Regions from separate parts of the Streptomyces sp. WMMB303 genome, predicted to be linked through region 3. Evidence: riboswitches for the same ligand, from Rfam matches in the RefSeq annotation. Region 3 holds a riboswitch; each other region holds the start of a gene.

Region 1 (4,409 bases), 1.8 Mb from region 3:
CCCGGAAGACGATCGCGGCCACCGGGTAGCCGAAGAAGAGCGCGAAGAACGCCGCCGGGACGGCCATCAGCGCGAGCCGCACGCCGGTGCCACCGCCGCCGCGGCGGTCCGCGGCGGCGGACGGTCGCGCGGGCGCGGCGGGGCCGTCCGGGACGCCGGGCGGCACCGGCCCTTCCGGAGAGTCCGGCAGGTCCCGGGCCGCGGCGTCGCGGGCGACTACTTCACGGCGAGCGACGTCCACGTCTTGATCCACTGCTCACGGTGTTCCGCGATCTTCCGCGGGGCGACGGTGGCGGGGTCGTCCACGGTCTCGCCGTACTTGGTGAACAGCTCCGGCAGCCGGGCGTCCTCGCGGACCGGGTTGACGAACATCTTCAGCGGCAGGTCCTCCTGGAACCGCTTGCTGAGCAGGAAGTCCAGCAGCGCCTGCCCGCCCTCGGTGTTCTTCGCGCCGCGGAGCAGCCCGGCGTACTCGGTCTGCCGGAAGCAGGTTCCCTCGGCCACGCCGGTCGGCGCCTGCTCGGGCGGGTTCTTCTCGCCCATGACCTCGGCAGGCGGGCTGGAGGCGTAGGAGACGACCAGCGGTTTGTCGCCCTTGCCCTTGCCCTCGCGGGAGCCGCTGAAGCGGTCGTTGTAGGCCTGCTCCCAGCTTCCTGCGACCTCGGCCCCGTTGGCGCGCAGCTTCTTCCAGTAGTCCTGCCAGCCGTCCTCGCCGAACTCGGCGACGCTCGCCAGCAGGAACGCCAGGCCGGGAGAGGAGGTGGCGGCGTCCTCGGTCACCAGCAGGTCCTTGTAGCGGGGCTTCGCCAAGTCCTGCAGAGTACGCGGCGGGTCGAGCTTCTTGTCGGCGAACCACCGGCGGTCGTAGTTGACGCACACGTCGCCCGTGTCCACCGGGGTGACCCGGTGCTTCTCCGGGTCCGCCTGCAGCCGCTCCGGCACCTTCGCCAGGCCCTCGGCCTCGTAGGGGGCGAAGACGTCCTTGTCCAGCGGGCGGGAGAGGAGCGTGTTGTCGACGCCGAAGAAGACGTCGCCCTGCGGGTTGCCCTTGTTGAGGACCGCCTGGTTCACGGCGGCACCCGCGTCGCCGCCGCGCAGCACCTCGACCTGGTAGCCGCTGCGCTTCTCGAAGTCCTCGAGCACGGACTTCGAGACGGCGAACGAGTCGTGGGTGACGAGGGTGACGGTCTTGGAATCGGCGTTGTCGTCCGCGCCTCCGCAGGCGGTGGCCAGCAGTGCGAGGCTGAGGACAGCGGTGGTTGCGGCGGCAGCCCGCCGCGCGTGCTTCTTCATCAGTGCATCGACTTCCTACCCGGCATGACCCGGGCGAGGTTCGAGGGTCTGCGGCACGTACGGGCGTACGGGCCACACTCTCAGCGCTGTGAGCGCTCCCCTGTCGGCTGTTCGGTTGTACGGGCCGCACCGGGCGGCCCGTTCGAACACTACCAGTCAGGCGTCAGCGTTCGGTCGCCGCGAGCTGGCCGCACGCACCGTCGATCTCCTGACCCCGGGTGTCCCGTACGGTCACGGGCACACCGTGCGACTCCAGCGTCCGCACGAATGCGGCCTCGTCCTCGGGACGGGAAGCGGTCCACTTGGAACCGGGCGTCGGATTGAGCGGGATGAGGTTGACGTGCACCCGCTTGCCCTTGAGCAGCCGGCCCAGCAGATCGGCACGCCACGCCTGGTCGTTGATGTCCTTGATCAACGCGTACTCGATGGAGACCCGGCGTCCGGACCTGGCCGCGTACTCCCATGCGGCGTCGAGCACCTCCCGCACCTTCCACCGGGTGTTGACCGGCACCAGGGTGTCCCGCAGTTCGTCGTCGGGCGCGTGCAGGGAGAGCGCCAGCCGGCATTTGAAGCCCTCGTCGGAGAAGCGCAGCATCGCGGGTACGAGACCGACCGTGGAGACGGTGATGCCGCGCTGGGACAGCCCGAGACCGTCCGGCTCGGGATCGGTCAGCCTCCGGATGGCGCCGACCACCCGCTTGTAGTTGGCCAGCGGCTCGCCCATCCCCATGAAGACGATGTTCGACAGCCGTGCCGGCCCGCCGGGCACCTCGCCGTCCCGCAGGGCGCGCATCTCGTCGACGATCTGGTGGACGATCTCCGCGGTGCTCAGGTTCCGGTCCAGGCCGGCCTGGCCCGTGGCGCAGAACGGACAGTTCATCCCGCAGCCGGCCTGCGAGCTGATGCACATGGTGACCCGGTCCGGGTACCGCATCAGGACGGACTCCACGAGCGTCCCGTCGTGCAGCCGCCACAGCGTTTTGCGCGTGGCGTCGTCGTCGCAGCTGATGTGCCGCACCACGCTCATCAGGTCGGGCAGCAGCCCGGACGCCAGCTTCTCGCGGGCGGCGGCAGGGATGTCGGTCCACTGTTGCGGGTCGTGCGCCAGCCGCGCGAAGTAGTGCTGCGAGAGCTGCTTGGCGCGGAAGGGCTTCTCGCCGAGCTCCGCGACCGCCGCACGGCGGTCCTCGGGAGCGAGATCGGCAAGGTGGCGGGGCGGCTTCTTGGCGCCGCGCGGGGCGACGAACGTGAGTTCTCCGGGTGCAGGCATAGCCGTACCAGTGTCGCAGATCATTTTGGCGGGCCGCTGGTCAGCGGGGCAGGGCGGCAGTCCCCGGTCAATCGGCCCCGCCGGGCCCCGGGGCCCTGCCGTCGCGCGGTCCTGATCGGTCGAGGCGGGCTCAGCCCGCGCCGACGAAGACGACCAGCAGCAGCCAGACAACCGGCGCGGTCGGCAGCAGCGAGTCGAGCCGGTCCATGATGCCGCCGTGCCCGGGCAGCAGGGTCCCCATGTCCTTGATGCCCAGGTCCCGCTTCATCATCGACTCGCCCAGATCGCCCAGGGTGGCGCTGACCGCTACCGCGAGGCCCAGCAGCAGGCCCTGCCACCAGCGACCGTCGTCGATCAGGAACTGCGTGCACAGGGCGCCCGCCGCCATGGCGAAGGCCACCGCGCCGACCAGCCCCTCCCGGGTCTTGCCGGGGCTGATCCGGGGGGCCAGCTTGTGTCGCCCGAACCGCCAGCCCACCGCGTAGGCGCCGGTGTCGCTGACCACGGTGAGGATCAGGAACGTCAGTACCCGCCAGGGTCCGTCGTCCGCCGCCAGCATCAGGGCGACGAAGGTGGCGAGGAAGGGCACGTAGAAGGCGGCGAAGAGGGCCGCCGTCACATCCCGCAGGTAGTCGGCCGCAGGCTGCGTCATGCGCCAGGCCAGCACCGTCAGAGCTGTGAGCGCCATGGCGATCCAGGCACCCTCCGCGCCCCGCAGATAGCCGGCGATCGTCATGGCCGCGCCGCCGAGCGCCAGCGGCACCAGCGGGACCTGGATCCCCTTGCGCTCCCGCAGCCGCGAGGTCAGTTCCCAGAGCCCGACGACGACCGCCAGCACGATGACGCCGAGAAAGGCCGGCTTGTAGAAGAACAGCGCAGCCAGGATGACGACGCCGAGGCCCAGACCGACCCCTATCGCCGCGGGCAGGTCCCGCCCGGCGCGCTTCCTGCCCCCCTCTGCAGCTGCGGTCGTTTCGGGCTGCCGAGGGGTGTGGGGCGGTTCCGGTCCGTCCTGGCCGTGCCGCGCGCCGGAGGGACCGGCGGGATCTGTGGGGCCGGGGCCGTCGGGGCCGCGCCGGCGGGCACGGCCGTCTTCAGCGTCACCGGGGCTCCCGGGGTCGGGTGCAATGGGCATACGCCGAGTCTGCGACGCGTCGCCGCCCACATCGTGCACGGGGACGCTCACGTCGTGGGCGGACACCGGACCATCGCCCGGGCGGGGCATCGCCGCGGGTGCGGCGGAGCCCTGCTCGGGAGGGCCCCAGTAGCCCGCGTCCGGTTGCGGCGCTCCCCAGGAAGAGTCGTTCACAGATAGCAGCCTTCGACCTCGGACCTTGGGACGGTGGGCTCAGACTTCGAGCAGCTCGGACTCCTTGTGCTTGAGCAGCTCGTCCACCTGTGCGACGTACTTGGAGGTGGTGTCGTCGAGTTCCTTCTCGCCCCTGCGGCCCTCGTCCTCACCGACCTCGCCGTCCTTGATGGCCTTGTCCATGGTCTCCTTGGCCTTGCGCCGAATGCTCCGGATGGAGATCTTGGCGTCCTCGCCCTTGGCCTTGGCGACCTTGATGTACTCCCGGCGGCGTTCCTCGGTCAGCTCGGGGAACGTCACCCGGATGATATGGCCGTCGTTCGACGGGTTGACGCCCAGATCCGAGTCGCGGATGGCCTGTTCGATGTTGCGCAGCGAGCTCTTGTCGAACGGGGTGACCACCGCCATCCGGGGCTCCGGTACGGAGAACGACGCGAGCTGGTTGATCGGCGTCATCGTGCCGTAGTACTCGGCCACGATCTTGTTGAACATCGCCGGGTGCGCACGGCCGGTGCGGATAGCGGCGAAGTCCTCCTT
Region 2 (4,409 bases), 1.8 Mb from region 3:
GGCAGGTCGCCCTGCGCCGTGCGTGCGTCGGTGCACAGGTAGAGGCGCGCCTCCGCGAGCCGCTCGCGGGCGGGAGCGGACCCCGGGGGCGCCGCGGGCGGGGTGGCGGTACTGCGGGACGAGCGGGACGTGCGGGACATGGCGGTGTTCGGATCCCCCCGGGAGGGGGTGCGTGGACCCTCGGGTGATCCACGCACCCGGTGCTGTCGGTGTGCTGGTGCGCCGCCGCGGGCGGCGGGATCAGACGGCGAGTGCCTGCGCCCGGCGCTTGACCTCGGTGCCCCGGTTCTCCCGCAGCGCCGTCACCGGCGAGCCGGGCAGCGACTCATCCTCGGTGAACAGCCATTCGAGCATCTCTTCGTCGCTGAAGCCGTCGTCCCGCAGGAGGGTGATGGTGCCCGCGAGGCCCTTCACGATCCGGCCCTCGCCGACGAAGGCAGCCGGAACCTGCAGCACCCGGTTCCCGGACTCCGCCTCCCGCCGCACCGCGAGCAGTTGGCCTTCCTTCACGAGCTGCCGCACCCGGGTCACCTCGACGCCGAGCATCTCGGCGACGTCGGGAAGGGCGAGCCAGGCGGGGACGAGCGCGTCGGTCTTTGCGTCAATCTCGGTCACGGGTTCCAGACTGCCATCCGAAACCGGTGGTCACTACCGCGCGGCCTTCTTCAGGGCCACGGCCGCGTCGCCCAGCAGGGCCCGGTCCACGGCTGTGCCCTGCTGAATCAGCTTCCGGCCCTGCGCGAGATCGCGCGGACGGCCGACGGCCAGCAGCGCGGTCGGCCGCTCGTCACGCAGCCAGCACACGCTCCAGGCGGGGTCCCGGGGCGAGCCGCGCCACACCAGTTCGTCGCCGGGGGCGTGGTGGCCGACGTACTGCACGAAGCGGCCGAACTGCTCGGACCAGAAGTAGGGCACCGGATCGTAGGCGACGCTCTCCGGCTCGCCGTCGGCGTGTCCCTCGGCGAGCAGGTTCGCCGCGACCGTACGGGGTCCCTGGAGCGCGTTGTCCCAGTGGTGGATCAGCAGCCGCTCGCCGTAGCGGGCCGAGGGGAACGAGGCGCAGTCCCCCACCGCGTAGCAGCCGGGGGCCGAGCTGCGCAGCCGCGCGTCGGCCAGCACGGAGCCGTCGGGCCCGAGCGCCAACCCGGAGCCGGCCAGCCATCCGGTGGTGGGCCGGGCTCCGATCCCGACCAGGACCGCGTCCGCCGGCAGCCGCGTCCCGTCGGCGAGCAGTACCCCGCCGCGCTCGACCGCCGCGACGGCGGCGCCGGTGCGCAGTGTCGCCCCGGCCTCCGCGTACCAGTCCCGCATCGGCGCGGAGACCTCGGCCGGGAGCGCGCCCGGCAGCGGTGCGGCGGCGGTCTCCACCACGGTGACCGCACAGCCCCACTCGCGGGCGACCGTCGCGAACTCCGCCCCGATCCAGCCGGCGCCGACGACCACGACCCTGCCACGGGAGGCCAGCACCGGACGCAGCCGCCGTGCGTCGTCCAGGGTGCGCAGCACATGGACGCCGGGCACTCCCTCGCTGCCGGGCAGAGTGCGGGGCTCGGCGCCGGTGGCCAGGACCAGCCGGTCGTAGTGGACCGGCCCCGCGTCGGTGACCAGCAGCCGCTCGTCGGGGAGCAGCCCGGTGGCGGTCCGGCCCAGCTCCAGCTCGATCCCCAGCCCCGCGAAGTCGATGTCGAAGAGCGGCACCTCCGCTTCCTCGCCCCTGCCCAGCAGCACGGCCTTGGACAGCGGAGGCCGGTCGTAGGGCGGGTGCGGTTCGGCTCCGAGGAGCCGTACGGAGCCGGGCCAGCCCTGCTCGCGAAGCTGCACGGCGGTCTGCACGCCCGCCATACCGGTGCCCACGATCACGACCCGCTGCTGTTTCTGACTGTCGCTCACATCGCTCACTGTATGCCGGTCGGCCCTCGGAGCCATCGGCCACCGGACGGAGACGGTGTCCGGACGCGGTCGTAGGGCCGCCGCCTGCGGCGCGGGGGGCGGTCCGGGCGGGCCTTACCCGTGCCGCGCGCACCGCAGTAGGGTGGGCCGCGGCAGTCACGACATACGCGGGAGCCCGGACGCACCGGGCTGAGAGGGAGGCTGCGGCGGCCTCCGACCGTCCGAACCTGATCCGGGTCATTCCGGCGAAGGGAGCAGCAGCAGCGCCATGCGCGGCACAGGAACCGGTACCCACGCGGCGAGCCCCGACGTGCTCGTCCTCGGCGGCGGCCTGATCGGCCTGGTGACGGCCTGGCGGGCCGCGCAGCGCGGCCTGAGGGTCACCGTGGCCGACCCCGAACCAGGCGGCGGCGCCGCACAGGTGGCGGCCGGCATGCTGGCGGCCGTCACCGAACTGCACTACGGCGAGGAGACCCTGCTGGATCTCAACCTCGCCTCGGCGGCCCGCTATCCGGAGTTCGTCGCCGAACTGGAGGACGCCTCCGGCCTGGACATCGGCTACCGGGCCTGCGGTACCCTCGCGGTCGCGCTCGACGCCGACGACCGCGCCCACCTGCGCGAGCTGCACGCGCTGCAGCGGCGGTGCGGGCTGGAGTCGCAGTGGCTGACCGGCCGCGAGTGCCGTCGCCTGGAGCCGATGCTGGCGCCCTCGGTGCGCGGCGGAGCCCGGGTGGACGGCGACCACCAGATCGACCCCCGGCGCCTGGCCGCGGCGCTGCTGCACGCCTGCGAGCGCACGGGAGTCGCCTTCCGGCGCTCCCGCGCGATACGGCTCCTGCACCGACGGGACCGCGCCGCGGGGGCTGCGCTGGCGAACGGCACCGAACTGCGCGCGGAGCAGACGGTGCTCGCGCTGGGCGCCCGCAGCGGCACCCTGGAGGGCCTCCCCCCGTCGGTGGCGCCGCCGGTGCGCCCGGTCAAGGGGCAGGTGCTGCGGCTGCGGATGCCCGGCGGCGCGGCCGGCCCCTTTCTCTCCCGTACGGTCCGCGCGGTGGTCCGCGGCGGTGCCCTCTACCTGGTGCCGCGCACGGACGGCGAACTGGTGGTCGGCGCCACCAGTGAGGAACTGGGCTGGGACACCACGGTGACCGCGGGCGGTGTCTACGAGCTGCTGCGGGACGCGCACGAACTGGTGCCCGGCGTCACCGAGCTGCCGCTGGCCGAGACCCGCGCCGGACTGCGCCCCGGCTCCCCCGACAACGCGCCGCTGCTGGGGCCCACCGCGCTGCCCGGCCTCCACCTGGCCACCGGCCACTTCCGGCACGGCGTCCTGCTCACTCCCGTCACCGGCGACGTACTCGCCGAGCTGCTGGCCACCGGTGAGCTGCCCGCACCGGCCCGGCCCTTCGCACCGCGGCGCTTCGCCCCCGCAGACTCCCGCGAGACCCAGGAGCAGCCCGTATGACCTCCACCCCGACGACGACCGTCTCGGTCAACGGCGAGCCCCGCCGGGTGGCCGCGGGGCTCACCCTCGACCGGCTCGTGGCCGATGTCACCGCCGCGTCGAGCGGGGTGGCCGCGGCGCTCAACGAGGACGTGGTCCCCCGGGGCCGCTGGGCGGACACCCCGCTCGGCGAGGGTGACCGCGTCGAGATCCTCACCGCAGTCCAAGGAGGCTGATCCCGTCATGGCCGACGATCCGCTGACCATCGGCGACACCGCCTTCACCGCCCGGCTGATCATGGGCACCGGGGGCGCGCCCAGCCTGGACGTCCTGGAACGGGCGCTGCTGGCCTCCGGCACCGAGCTGACCACGGTCGCGATGCGGCGGCTGGACCCCTCGGTGAGCGGCTCCGTGCTGTCGGTGCTGGGCAGGCACGGCATCCGCGTACTGCCGAACACCGCTGGGTGCTACACGGCGGGTGAGGCGGTGCTCACCGCACGGCTCGCACGGGAGGCGCTGGGCACCGACTGGGTGAAGCTGGAGGTCATCGCCGACGAGCGCACCCTGCTGCCGGACCCGGTCGAGCTGCTGGACGCCGCCGAGACGCTGGTGGACGACGGCTTCACGGTGCTGCCGTACACCAACGACGACCCGGTGCTGGCGCGGAAGCTGGAGGAGGCGGGCTGCGCGGCGATCATGCCGCTCGGCTCCCCCATCGGCTCCGGCCTGGGCATCCGCAACCCGCACAACTTCCAGCTCATCACCGAGCGCGCCGGTGTGCCGGTGATCCTGGACGCGGGGGCCGGCACGGCCTCGGACGCGGCGCTGGCCATGGAGCTGGGGTGTGCCGCGGTGATGCTGGCCTCGGCGGTGACCCGGGCCCAGGAGCCGGTGCTGATGGCGGAGGGCATGCGGCACGCGGTGGAGGCGGGGCGACTGGCCTTCCGCGCGGGCCGCATCCCGCGCCGCCACTTCGCCGAGGCGTCCTCGCCCACCGAGGGCCTCGCGGCGCTGGATCCGGAGCGCCCCGCCTTCGCCGGCTGAGGGTCCGCCGCCGTCCGGGGCCCCGCGCCCG
Region 3 (4,409 bases):
GTGAACCCCCGCCCGCACCGGGCGCACCCCGCGGCGGAGCGGCCGGGGGGCCAGGAGACCGAACGGCTGTACGCCGCTCCGGCGGGCCGGGAGCCGTCCCCCGCCCCGGCTCACTTCGGCTTCCGCCGCCTCCCCCGGCCGCCGGTGACCCCGGCGCCGCGGCCCGGCGCGGGGCGGCCGCCGGACGCGGGGGCGCCGGAGACCGGTTCCCCGGGCGCCGGTGCGGGCACGCCCGGGGGCGTGCCCCCGGCGGCACGGCCGCCGACCGCTTCCGCCGCCTCGGGCCGCCCGCGGTCCGCCGAGACGACGAGCGCGGCCAGCAGCGTCGTGACCGGCACCGACGCGACGAGGCCGATGGAGCCGACCAGTGTGCGGATGATCTCTTCGGCGACCACCTCGCTCGTGGCGACCATCGTCACGTCGCTGCGCGCGATCGAGAAGAGCAGCAGCAGCGGCAGCGCCGCTCCCGCGTAGGCCAGCACCAGGGTGTTGACGACGGACGCGATGTGATCGCGGCCGATCCGCATGGCGGCCCGGTAGATCCGGCGCCGACCGGCCCCGGGATCGGCGTCCTTGAGTTCCCAGACGGCCGAGGTCTGGGTGACCGTCACGTCGTCGAGCACGCCGAGCGAGCCGATCAGCACCCCCGCGAGCAGCAGCCCGCGGATCTCGATACCGGGGTAGAGCCCGTGCACCAGGCCGGTCTGGTCGTCGGTGTTGCCGGTCAGTCCGGCCCAGCCGATGAACAACGAGCCCAGCAGCCCGATCAGCAGGAGCGACACCAGTGTGCCGAGCACCGCGACCGAGGTGCGGGCGGACAGGCCGTGGCACAGATACAGCGTGGTCAGCATGATGGCGCTCCCGCCGACCACCGCGACCACCAGCGGATTGGAGCCCTGCAGTATCGCGGGCAGGATGAACAGGGTCAGCACGGCGAAGCTGATGACCAGCCCCACCAGCGCCAGCACTCCGCGCAGCCGCCCCACGAGCACCACCACGAGCGCGAAGAGGCCGGCCAGCAGCACCATCGGCAGATCCCGGTCGGTGTCGACGACGCTGTACTGGAGATCGCGCGGCGCCTTCGCGGCGTAGGCGACGACGACGTCCTGCCCGACGGAGTAGCTGCGGGTGGCGTCGGGCGGTACGACCTCGGTGAAGGTGTGCCCCGTGTCCTTGCCCTCGGTGACCTCGATGCCGGCCTTCCGGCACGTCCCTTGGGCTCCGCCCTCGCCGCCCTGTTGCCCACCGCTCCGCTCGGCGGAACCTCCGCCCGAGGAGCCGGGCGGTTGCCGGACGTTGGCCTTGCCGCAGTCCACCTCGGCCAGTTCGACGACCTTGGCGGTGAAGGTGGGCCGGTCGAAGCCGACTCCGGAGTGGTCGTGCTGGTGCCCCGGAACACCCCCTGGCCACAGCACCACCAGACCGGCCAGCACGGCCGCCGCGAACGGCACCAGCACCGCCGCGATGACCTTCCGCAGATGGCGGGAGACGGGTTCGGCGGGCCCGTGGCTGTGACTGTGCCCGTGGTTGTGCCCGTGCCCGTGCCTGTGGTCGGGCCCCTGGCCCTGGGCGGGCGCATGGACAGGGGCAGGGCGGTGTCCGTGAGCAGGGCCGGGTTCGGGCGCGGGGACGGCGGGGTCGGTGTGGGTCACCGCCCGATCATCGCAAGAACGGCCGGGCGGGGTGTTCAGTCCGGGCCGTGTGCCGTTAGCGTAGAGGCGCCTTTGCACATCGCGGGAGCTCCGAGCACGGGGCTGAGAGGGCGCTGACCTCCGTGGAAGGGACCACGGAACCGGCTGCGCCGACCGCCGAACCTGTTACCGGGTAATGCCGGCGTAGGGAGTGGGTCTCATGACCACGCAGGATGCACACGCGCGCGCCGAGACGGCCGAAGAGGCCGGAAGCGCCGAAGGGGCCGAGAAAGCCCTCGGCTCGCACAAGGGATATCTGCAGGGATCGCGCCCGGACATCCGGGTCCCCGTCCGACGGGTGCACCTCACCAACGGCCGGGACGTGACGCTCTACGACACGTCCGGGCCGTACACCGACCCCGAGATCGACACCGATGTGCGCCGCGGCCTGGCGCCGCTGCGCGAGAACTGGATCGTCCAGAGGGGGGACACCGAGGAGTACGCGGGCCGTGAACTGCGGCCCGAGGACGACGGCCGCAAGCACACCAGCCCACGCGGCGGAGTCGTCCGCGGCGGCGCCGACGATCTGGCGGGGCTCGACGCGGTCTTCCCGGGCCGTCCGCGCCAGCCGCGGCGCGGCCGGAACGGCGCGGCCGTCACCCAGCTCGGCTATGCGAAGCGGGGCGAGATCACCGCGGAGATGGAGTACGTCGCCCTCCGCGAGAACCGCAGCCCCGAATTCGTCCGGGACGAGATCGCCGCCGGGCGGGCCGTACTGCCCGCCAACGTGAACCACCCGGAGACCGAGCCGATGATCATCGGGAAGAACTTCCTGGTGAAGGTGAACGCCAACATCGGCAACTCCGCCGTCACCTCCTCCATCGAGGAGGAGGTCGAGAAGATGACGTGGGCGACCCGGTGGGGCACCGACACCGTCATGGACCTCTCGACCGGCCGCAACATCCACACCACCCGCGAGTGGGTGCTGCGCAACTCCCCCGTCCCCATCGGCACGGTGCCCCTGTACCAGGCGCTGGAGAAGGTGGACGGCAAGGCCGAGGAACTGTCCTGGGAGGTCTACAAGGACACCGTCGTCGAGCAGTGCGAGCAGGGCGTCGACTACATGACGGTGCACGCCGGGGTGCTGCTGCGCTACGTCCCGCTGACGGCGCGCCGCAAGACCGGCATCGTCTCCCGCGGCGGCTCGATCATGGCCGCGTGGTGTCTGGCGCATCACCGGGAGAGCTTCCTGTACGAGCACTTCGGCGAGCTGTGCGAGATCCTGCGCTCCTACGACGTGACGTTCTCGCTCGGCGACGGGCTACGGCCCGGATCGATCGCGGACGCCAACGACGCGGCGCAGATGGCCGAGTTGGACACCCTGGGCGAACTGAACCGGATCGCCAAGGCGCACGATGTGCAGACCATGATCGAGGGTCCCGGCCATGTGCCGATGCACAAGATCAAGGAGAACGTGGACCGCCAGCAGGAGGTCTGCGAGGAGGCCCCGTTCTACACGCTGGGCCCCCTGACGACGGACATCGCGCCCGCCTACGACCACATCACCAGCGGCATCGGTGCGGCGATGATCGGCTGGTGGGGCACCGCGATGCTCTGCTACGTCACTCCGAAGGAGCACCTGGGGCTGCCGGACAGGGACGACGTCAAGACGGGCGTGATCACCTACAAGATCGCCGCCCATGCCGCGGACGTGGCCAAGGGCCACCCGGGGGCGCAGGACTGGGACGACGCGCTCTCGGACGCCCGGTTCGAGTTCCGTTGGGAGGACCAGTTCAATCTGGCGCTCGACCCGGACACGGCCCGCTCGTTCCACGACGAGACGCTGCCGGCCGAACCGGCCAAGACCGCGCACTTCTGCTCCATGTGCGGCCCGAAGTTCTGCTCGATGAAGATCAGCAGAAGCATCACAGAGCAGTTCGGCGGCGAAGAGGGCGCGTCCGCCGAGGAGATCGAGGCGGGGATGCTGGAGAAGTCGAGGGAGTTCGCGGCGGCGGGCAACCGGGTGTATCTGCCGATGGCCCCGTGAGACCCGCGCGCCGGTAGAGCGGGGGCGGGAGCCGCGAGGGCGGTTCGTGGCTCCCCCCTCCTGCCACGAACCGCCCGGTTCGATGCGCGCGGCGGCGCGGACGACAAGAATAGTTGACTCAGCGTCAGTGTCCAGTCACTTATGGATATGGACCTCTTGGGCGATGTTCTGACCTGATACGCACAGTAATGAAAGCGGAGGGTTTGACGCACGACGATGTGGGCCAAGTCTCCTGCATGTTCGTCGAACGCCCTGTGGTCAAGCGGACTGCCCGCGCCATCCTCCTCGCCGCCGGGGAGGGTCCGGCGCCCACGGTGGAACTGATCCTCATCAAGCGCACCAAGCCCGGCCAGGAGCCGTACTGGATCACCCCGGGAGGCGGCGTCGAGCCCGGCGTGGACCGCACCGTGGAGGACGCCCTGCACCGTGAGGTGGCCGAGGAACTGGGCGGGGCGATCACCGATGTGGTGCCCGCCTTCGTGGACACGGTGAGTGACCCCGCGGAGACACCGGGGGGAGTGAAGGTACAGCACTTCTTCGTGTGCCGACTCGTCTCGCTCGACCCTCGCCTACGGCACGGACCCGAAGTGGAGGAGCCGCAAGGAGAGTACGAGATCGTACGGCTCCCCTTCACTCCACAGGGCCTGAACTCGGTGGAGGTGGTCCCGCCGAGGCTGCGGGCCTATCTCGCCGCGAACATCGAGGGGGTGCAGGCCCTGCTCGCGCCCGAC

What was found. Region 3 has a riboswitch for thiamine pyrophosphate ahead of thiC (phosphomethylpyrimidine synthase ThiC). Riboswitches for the same ligand answer to the same signal wherever they lie in the genome.
Region 1: it holds a riboswitch for thiamine pyrophosphate, as region 3 does, so the genes downstream of both, P2424_RS22785 (thiamine ABC transporter substrate-binding protein) here and thiC (phosphomethylpyrimidine synthase ThiC) in region 3, are expected to answer to the same signal.
Region 2: it holds a riboswitch for thiamine pyrophosphate, as region 3 does, so the genes downstream of both, thiO (glycine oxidase ThiO) here and thiC (phosphomethylpyrimidine synthase ThiC) in region 3, are expected to answer to the same signal.

What each region holds. Positions count from the first base shown of each region.
Region 1 covers NZ_JARKIN010000001.1:5,199,222-5,203,630, forward strand. The annotation lists gene P2424_RS22780 (iron ABC transporter permease) at 1-67, opposite strand, end outside; gene P2424_RS22785 (thiamine ABC transporter substrate-binding protein) at 217-1,293, opposite strand; TPP riboswitch at 1,289-1,405, opposite strand; gene rlmN (23S rRNA (adenine(2503)-C(2))-methyltransferase RlmN) at 1,457-2,563, opposite strand; gene P2424_RS22795 (phosphatidate cytidylyltransferase) at 2,694-3,872, opposite strand; gene frr (ribosome recycling factor) at 3,912-4,409, opposite strand, start outside.
Region 2 covers NZ_JARKIN010000001.1:1,575,704-1,580,112, forward strand. The annotation lists gene thiE (thiamine phosphate synthase) at 1-140, opposite strand, end outside; gene P2424_RS07140 (Rv2175c family DNA-binding protein) at 241-615, opposite strand; gene P2424_RS07145 (FAD-dependent oxidoreductase) at 649-1,842, opposite strand; TPP riboswitch at 2,048-2,161, shown strand; gene thiO (glycine oxidase ThiO) at 2,159-3,355, shown strand; gene thiS (sulfur carrier protein ThiS) at 3,352-3,570, shown strand; gene P2424_RS07160 (thiazole synthase) at 3,578-4,378, shown strand.
Region 3 covers NZ_JARKIN010000001.1:3,394,239-3,398,647, forward strand. The annotation lists gene P2424_RS15120 (DUF5326 family protein) at 1-4, shown strand, start outside; gene P2424_RS15125 (YibE/F family protein) at 111-1,652, opposite strand; TPP riboswitch at 1,724-1,859, shown strand; gene thiC (phosphomethylpyrimidine synthase ThiC) at 1,852-3,678, shown strand; gene P2424_RS15135 (NUDIX hydrolase) at 3,915-4,409, shown strand, end outside.